2 regions of the Pseudomonas sp. IT-347P genome follow, and region 1 is predicted to be linked to the other one. Evidence: predicted binding sites of a transcription regulator. Region 1 holds the regulator's gene; the other holds the start of a gene.

The links. The regulator sigma-54, encoded in region 1, starts transcription at its own class of promoters, with help from an activator protein. The targets are predictions, from matches to a motif close to ANTGGCATNNANNTTGCTNT.
Positions count from the first base shown of each region.
Region 2: the regulator sigma-54 is predicted to act here: its motif matches at 1,969-1,988, upstream of glnK (P-II family nitrogen regulator).

Region 1 is NZ_CATKPQ010000044.1:54,144-58,361, reverse strand. It holds gene lptA (lipopolysaccharide transport periplasmic protein LptA) at 1-281, shown strand, start outside; gene lptB (LPS export ABC transporter ATP-binding protein) at 281-1,006, shown strand; gene ACM6IV_RS16525 (RNA polymerase factor sigma-54) at 1,194-2,687, shown strand; gene hpf (ribosome hibernation-promoting factor, HPF/YfiA family) at 2,761-3,069, shown strand; gene ptsN (PTS IIA-like nitrogen regulatory protein PtsN) at 3,082-3,546, shown strand; gene rapZ (RNase adapter RapZ) at 3,549-4,218, shown strand, end outside.
Region 2 is NZ_CATKPQ010000033.1:316,447-320,664, reverse strand. It holds gene ACM6IV_RS14225 (ammonium transporter) at 54-1,391, opposite strand; gene glnK (P-II family nitrogen regulator) at 1,428-1,766, opposite strand; gene ACM6IV_RS14215 (accessory factor UbiK family protein) at 2,181-2,441, shown strand; gene ACM6IV_RS14210 (Bro-N domain-containing protein) at 2,803-3,330, shown strand; gene ACM6IV_RS14205 (HigA family addiction module antitoxin) at 3,325-3,591, opposite strand; gene ACM6IV_RS14200 (hypothetical protein) at 3,796-3,993, shown strand; gene ACM6IV_RS14195 (YifB family Mg chelatase-like AAA ATPase) at 4,141-4,218, shown strand, end outside.

The DNA.
Region 1 (4,218 bases):
CTTACTTCGAGCAGTTGCAAACCCAGGGTGACACCAAACCGGTTCAAGGCTACGGCGTGACGATTCAATATCACGCCCAGCAAAACCGCGTCGTGCTGATCGATAAGGCCAAGGTCGTCGACAAAGACGGCAACGTCACTCAGGGCGAAAAAATCGTCTACGACACCGTGAAGAAACTGGCCAGCGCCGGTCGCGCTACCGGCAGCAAGGTCACCGAGGCGCGTCCGCGCATCGACATGGTGATCCAGCCGAAGAAGAAAACCGACGAGAAAACCCAGTAATGGCAACTCTGAAAGCTCAGCACCTGGCCAAGGCCTATAAAAGCCGCCAGGTCGTGCGTGACGTCAGCCTGTCGATCGACAGCGGCCAGATTGTCGGCCTGCTTGGCCCGAACGGCGCCGGCAAGACGACCTGCTTCTACATGATCGTCGGGCTGGTACAGGCCGATCAGGGCCGCGTGCTGATCGACGATCTGGACGTCAGCCACCAGCCAATGCACGGTCGTGCCAAGGCCGGGATCGGTTATCTGCCGCAAGAAGCGTCGATCTTCCGCAAACTGTCGGTGGCCGACAACATCATGGCCATCCTCGAGACCCGTCAGGAGCTCGACAAGGCCGGCCGCCGCAAGGAGCTGGAAAGCCTGCTGCAGGAATTCCACATCAGCCACATCCGCGACAACCTCGGCATGAGCCTGTCCGGTGGTGAACGCCGCCGGGTGGAAATCGCCCGCGCTCTGGCGACCGCACCGAAATTCATCCTGCTCGACGAACCATTCGCCGGTGTCGACCCGATCTCGGTTGGCGACATCAAGCAGATCATCCACCACCTCAAGGCCAAAGGCATCGGTGTATTGATCACCGACCACAACGTCCGTGAGACGCTGGATATCTGCGAAACCGCTTACATCGTCAACGATGGTCAACTGATCGCTGAAGGCGACGCAGAAACCATCCTGGCCAACGATCTGGTCAAGGAAGTGTATCTGGGCCACGAGTTCCGCCTGTAAGCGCAACAGTGCCCGGTGCGCCGCCCGGGCGCTGTATCGATTCAAGCAGGATTTAATCCGCTTTAATTGTTACGGCGCTCTAGGCAAACACTTCAGTTTCAGGCATATAATTTGCTTAAGTTTGGCGCTTCGGCGCCCTGTAGTGGATGGCGCATAGCGCCGGCGAATAAGGTGTTAAGCCCCTGCCATGAAACCATCGCTAGTCTTGAGAATGGGCCAGCAGCTGACGATGACACCGCAGCTGCAACAGGCCATCCGCCTGCTCCAATTGTCGACCCTGGATCTGCAACAGGAAATCCAGGAGGCTCTGGAATCCAATCCGATGCTCGAACGCCAGGAAGAAGGCGACGACTTCGACAATTCCGACCCCATGGCCGACAACGCCGAACAGAAGCCCAACACCGAGATCCAGGAACCTTCCTATCAGGAAACCGCGCCGACGGTAGATAACCTCGAGGACGGTGAATGGAACGAACGCATCCCCAACGAGCTTCCAGTCGACACGGCCTGGGAAGACGTTTACCAGACCAGCGCCAGTAGCCTGCCCAGCAGCGATGATGACGAGTGGGACTTCACCACCCGCACCTCCGCCGGCGAGAGCCTGCAGAGCCACCTGCTGTGGCAACTGAATCTCGCACCGATGTCCGACACCGATCGCCTGATCGCCGTCACCCTGATCGATTGCATCAATAATCAGGGCTACCTGGACGAGACCCTCGAGGAAATCCTCGAGGCGTTCGATCCGGAACTGGACATTGAACTCGACGAAATCGAAGCCGTTCTACATCGCATCCAGCAATTCGAACCGGCTGGTATCGGCGCGCGCAACCTTAGTGAATGCCTGCTGCTGCAATTGCGTCAGTTACCCGCCAAGACGCCATGGCTGGCTGAAGCGAAACGTCTGGTCAGCGATTACATCGATCTGCTCGGCAGCCGCGATTACAGCCAGTTGATGCGACGCATGAAGCTCAAGGAAGACGAGCTGCGTCAGGTCATCGAACTGGTGCAGAGCCTCAATCCGCGCCCGGGTTCGCAAATCGAATCGACTGAAGCCGAATACGTTGTCCCCGACGTCATCGTGCGCAAGGACAACGAGCGCTGGCTGGTCGAACTCAATCAGGAGTCGGTGCCACGCCTGCGCGTCAACGCCCAGTACGCGGGTTTCGTCCGCCGCGCCGACACCAGCGCCGACAACACCTTCATGCGCAATCAATTGCAGGAAGCCCGCTGGTTCATCAAGAGCCTGCAGAGCCGTAACGAAACCCTGATGAAAGTAGCCACCCAGATCGTCGAGCATCAGCGCGGTTTTCTGGAGTACGGCGACGAAGCCATGAAGCCGTTGGTCCTGCACGACATCGCCGAAGCGGTCGGTATGCACGAATCGACGATTTCCCGGGTGACCACGCAGAAATTCATGCATACCCCGCGCGGTATTTATGAGTTGAAATACTTTTTCTCCAGCCACGTCAGCACCTCCGAGGGCGGCGAATGCTCGTCCACAGCGATCCGCGCGATCATCAAAAAACTGGTTGCCGCGGAAAATCAGAAAAAGCCGTTGAGTGACAGCAAGATCGCTGGTTTACTGGAGGCACAAGGCATTCAGGTGGCTCGCCGCACCGTCGCCAAGTACCGCGAATCCCTCGGGATCGCGCCTTCGAGCGAACGCAAGCGGTTGATGTAAGCCACGTTACAGCGTTCCAGTGGCAGGCTTTTCGGCCTGCCGCTTTATGCACTGGCAACGAAGGAGAAGCTGTATGCAAGTCAACATCAGTGGACACCAACTGGAAGTGACCCAACCTCTGCGTTCCTACATCGAGGAAAAACTCCAACGACTGGAGCGACATTTCGACAAGATCACCAACGTGCAAGTCACGATGTGCGTCGAAAAGCTGAAGCAGAAAATCGAAGCCACCTTGCATATACCCGGCAGCGAAGTGGTCGCCAACGCAGAAGATACTGATATGTATGCTGCGATCGACTCACTGACCGACAAGCTGGATCGCCAACTCAAAAAGCATAAGGAAAAGACCCAGAGCCTCCTTCAGGGCGCAACCGGTCGTTAACATCCCTAATCCATGATCCGACTTGAAACCATCCTGACCCCCGGCCGTTCCCAAGTGAACGCGCCGGGCGGCAGCAAGAAAAAAGCCCTCGAACAGATTGCCAACCTGATCCATCGCGAAGTGCCGGATCTGGCGATGCAAGATGTCTTCGAGGCGTTGATTGCCCGTGAAAAACTCGGTTCCACCGGTTTTGGCAACGGCATCGCCATTCCTCACTGCCGCCTCAAGGGTTGCCAGTCGCCCATCAGCGCGCTGTTGCACCTTGAAGCCCCTATCGATTTCGACGCCATCGACGGCGCGCCGGTGGACCTGCTGTTTGTTTTGCTGGTCCCGGAAGCCGCAACCGATGCGCACCTGGAATTGTTGCGTCAGATCGCCAGCATGCTCGATCGCAAGGAAGTACGCGATAAACTGCGCAGCGCCCCGAGCAGCGAAGCCTTGTACCAGGTCGTACTGGACGAGCAGAACGGGCATTAATCATGCGTTTGATCATCGTCAGTGGCCGTTCGGGCTCGGGCAAAAGTACCGCCCTGAACGTCCTTGAGGACAACGGTTACTACTGCATCGACAACTTGCCGGCGGGATTGCTGCCGGAGCTGGCCGAGCGCGCCCTGATTCACACTGAACTGGCGCAACCGCTGGTGGCCGTGTCGATCGATGCGCGCAACTTGCCAAGCCATCTGTCACGCTTCCCCGAATTGCTTGAAGACGCCAGAAGCAAGCATATCCAGTGCGATGTGCTGTATCTGGACGCTGACGAGGAAACCCTGCTCAAACGGTTTTCCGAGACCCGTCGTCGTCATCCGCTGAGCAATGCCAATCGCTCGCTGGCCGAGGCGATTCAGGATGAAACCGCCCTGCTCGGCCCGATCGCCGATCTCGCTGACCTGAAGATCAACACCACCAATCTGAACCTGTACCAGTTGCGCGATTCCATCAAGCTGCGCCTGCTGAATCAGCCGGAGCCGGGCACCGCGTTTCTGGTCGAGTCATTCGGTTTCAAGCGTGGCATGCCGGTTGATGCCGATCTGGTTTTCGATGTGCGTTGTCTGCCAAATCCTTACTGGAAACCGGAACTCCGCGCGCAGTCAGGCCTCGATGCGCCGGTGGCCGAATATCTGGCGGAACAGCCGGATGTCGAAGAAATGT
Region 2 (4,218 bases), on a different contig from region 1:
ATTCCAGACAAAAAAATGCCCGGCGAACCGGGCAAGTTTTTTGCTGCGCGTACTTACAGGTTGTAGCCGCGTTCGTTGTGTTGTGCCAGATCGAGGCCGACCGATTCTTCTTCCTCGGTCACGCGCAGCCCCATCACAGCGTCCAGGACCTTGAGGATGATGAAGGTAACGATCGCGGTGTAGATCACCGTGAAGCCCACGCCTTTGACCTGAATCCACACTTGGGCACCGATATCGGTAACGGTGCCGAAGCCACCCAGAGCGGGAGCTGCGAACACACCGGTCAGAATCGCGCCGAGGATACCGCCGATACCGTGTACGCCGAACGCATCCAGGGAATCGTCATAACCGAGTTTGCGTTTCAGGGTGGTGGCGCAGAAGAAGCACACCACGCCCGCCGCCAGACCGATCACCAGTGCCCCCATCGGCCCCACGGTGCCAGCAGCCGGAGTAATTGCAACGAGGCCAGCAACCACACCCGAAGCGATGCCCAGTGCACTAGGTTTGCCGTGGGTAATCCACTCGGCAAACATCCAGCCCAGCGCGGCAGCAGCGGTGGCGATCTGAGTGACCAGCATCGCCATGCCGGCGGTCCCGTTGGCCGCAGCAGCGGAGCCGGCGTTGAAGCCGAACCAGCCGACCCAAAGCATCGCCGCGCCCATCAGGGTGTAACCGAGGTTGTGCGGGGCCATCGGGGTGGTCGGGAAGCCTTTGCGCTTGCCCAGCACCAGGCAGGCAATCAGACCGGCGACACCGGCGTTGATGTGCACCACGGTGCCGCCGGCGAAGTCGAGTACGCCCCAGTCCCACATCAGGCCGCCGTTGCCGGACCAGACCATGTGCGCGATCGGCGCGTAAACCAGGGTGAACCAGATGCCCATGAAGATCAGCATCGCGGAGAACTTCATCCGCTCGGCGAACGCACCGACGATCAGCGCCGGGGTGATGATCGCGAAGGTCATCTGGAAGGTGATGAACACCGCCTCAGGGAACAGCGCCGCAGGGCCGGTCAGGCTCGAAGGCGTGACACCAGCGAGGAACGCCTTGCCCATGCCGCCGAAGAACGAGTTGAAGTTGACGACGCCCTGCTCCATGCCGGTGGTGTCGAACGCAATGCTGTAGCCATAAATGACCCACAGGATGCTGATCAGACCGGTAATGGCGAAGCACTGCATCATCACGGAAAGAATGTTTTTCGAGCGAACCATACCGCCGTAGAACAGCGCCAGGCCCGGGATGGTCATGAACAGCACGAGGGCTGTCGAGGTGAGCATCCAGGCAGTGTCGCCGGAATTGAGGACCGGGGCCGCCACTTCGTCTGCCGCCATTGCAAGGCTTGGCATTACGATAGACAACAGGGCTCCTAGCCCTGCGAATTTACGCAGAGTCATATTGTTTTCTCCTGGGGCGTTGGGGTTTGTGGCGGCTTAAATCGCGTCGGTATCGGTTTCGCCGGTACGGATGCGGATCGCCTGTTCCAGATTGACCACGAAGATCTTGCCGTCACCGATCTTGCCGGTGTTGGCCGCCTTGGTGATCGCCTCGATCACCCGATCCAGATCCTTGTCGTCGATGGCCACGTCGATTTTCACCTTGGGCAGAAAATCGACCACATATTCCGCGCCGCGATACAGCTCGGTGTGACCCTTCTGCCGGCCGAAGCCTTTGACTTCAGTAACGGTAATGCCCTGCACGCCGATTTCGGACAGCGACTCGCGCACGTCGTCCAACTTGAACGGCTTGATGATGGCAGTGACTAGCTTCATGAAAACTCTCTCCCGAATTGGTGGACTTGCCCCAGGAAAACAAACCCGACTCAAGTCTAAGCGCAGTGCCTGGCTTTGTAACGCATCGTCGGCCGTACCTGCCCGACTGACGCCAGCTAACCGCTGCCGACGAAACTCCCCGCTCCGTCTGCCGCACTGCATTCGTCACAGCGACTGCATCAGTGCATGGGTCGAAGGTGACTAAGCAGAAACCTTGCCATCTCGCCAAAACTTACTGAATTCAATCGCTTGGCCACTGCTGCAGGCACCCTCGTGTGAACGCTCATCCAGATACGCACAACAACGGTGCGTTGCCGTCCGTCCGCCTGCGCGAAAAGCGTGCATCCCTGACCACGAGATTGACTATAGACACTGCGTGATACACTGCCGGCCATTGTTTACAGGACATCCATCATGCTCGCGCCCAAAGACTTTCTCGACGCCCTGAGCGGCACCGCCTCCCGCCTTTTCAGCGGCGACACCCCGCTGCCGAAAGCCGAAATCGAAAGCCAGTTCAAGATGCTGCTGCAGAGTGCCTTCAGCAAACTCGACCTGGTGAGCCGTGAAGAGTTTGATAGTCAGATGGTTGTGTTGGCACGTACTCGCGCTCGCCTCGAAAGCCTCGAAGCCAAGGTTGCCGAGATGGAAGCGAAGCTGAATCCCCCAGCCGAGTAACCCCGCAATCCCCTGTAGGAGCTGCCGAAGGCTGCGATCTTTTGATCTCCAGCCCTTCAACCATCCCGGCAACGTCCTACACACTGCACCACCGCCGTCCGATTGCGCCGAAAAGCCCCGGTTTCTAAGCTCACCTGATGCTGAATGTTCAGCACCGGGTTTGGCGACCCGAACAGCTTAAGGCGCACGACAACCATGATGGCGGCTACATTTACCGCCACATCGCTTCATGGCGGTTGTGCGTGGGAGACCTTCGGGTCTGCCGGGTTCCTTTTGCTCCGGTTCGCCAACCCGCGTACAACTGCCACCCAATCGTTTGGCGACTATTGAGGGCAGCCCCTTAAGCAAGAGGAACTGCTCAATGAATCAAGAAGAGTCTTATCTGACCCCGCACATCTTCACCCGCCACAAACTCCCCCTCCACGCCCTCCTCATCCAGAACCAACCCTGGTTCTGCGCCCGAGACCTGAGCCGCCTGCTGCACATCTACCTCAACGAACGCATGCTGCGAAAACTCGACCCCGACCAATACCAGACCCGCAAAACCCTGATCCACAATCAAATCGAAAACACCCTGCTGATCAGCGAATCCGGCATCTACGCCCTCCTCGTCTACCACTACTGCCCCGAATACCGAGCGCTACGCGAATGGCTCACCCACCAGGTCATCCCTACCCTGCGCGACGCCCAACATCCCAGCACAAGCGAACGCCCACACCTCAGCTTGCTCAACTGGCCGGACATGACGTTGAGTTTGTTGCACTGGAATAATCAGCCGTGGATACGGTTGCAGGATGTGCCGTTGATGGTGGTGGAACGGGAACAGACCAAACGCCCAATGACGGGGCCATGGTGGAAAAGAGCTTCGCGGATGCTGCAATCGCTATAAACCCGCATGCCGGAGCTGGGCCCTGCGCAAATCGTAAGTCGATTGGAGATTCATCCAGAACTCAGGCGTAGTGTCGAGATGAGTGGCAAGGCTGATTGCCAGATCGGCGCAGATCCTGAGCTGGCATTTCACAAGCTTTTCGATCTCACGCGGGCCAGTTCGTGGGCAGGCCAGACCTATGACAGTCATGCCCAGCGGCTCCATGAATTCCTTATTCAGAACCTCGCCCGGATGAATCGGGCGCATACCATTGCGGTGCATTTTTCGCCTCCAGAGGCTGCATTGAGTGGCCAAACTGGAACATCCGACTCCCGGATACAAGACCTTCATACCCCTTTCGCCGGCGTCCTACACCTATTAGGGCATGGCCCTACAAACATCAGCGTCTGCGCCTGATTACGCGACTTTTCCTCCTTGTACTACGGTGGCCAACAAAGCATCTGTCACCCAAAAAACGAGGCCTCAATGAAAGACAAAAAGAGACGGGCAAAGCTCGAAGAGATTGTTGGATATCACGCTGAAGCACTTCGGTTAGCCGGAGGTATTTCAGCCAATCAGCGTCATTTTATTGAGGTAGCGGCCAAGTACGGTAAAGAACTCGAACCGAATGGTTGGCTGGCCGGGGGAGGAAGCCAAGTAAGAAATCTCGAAGAAGAAAACTAATGTGGCGCCTCTACTGAACGTGGAAGGGCACCTTGGCAACATCCAGTGAAGGTTTGCCCTCGCATCCGTGTCGCCTGGATTCGCTCTCCCAACTACCCTTCAAAAACCCGCAGGAAGCGGCTCCCCGATTCAGCTCAAGGAACGACCATGTCCCTCTCCATCGTCCACAGTCGCGCCCAGATTGGCGTGGAAGCCCCCGCTGTCACCGTCGAAGTCCATCTGGCC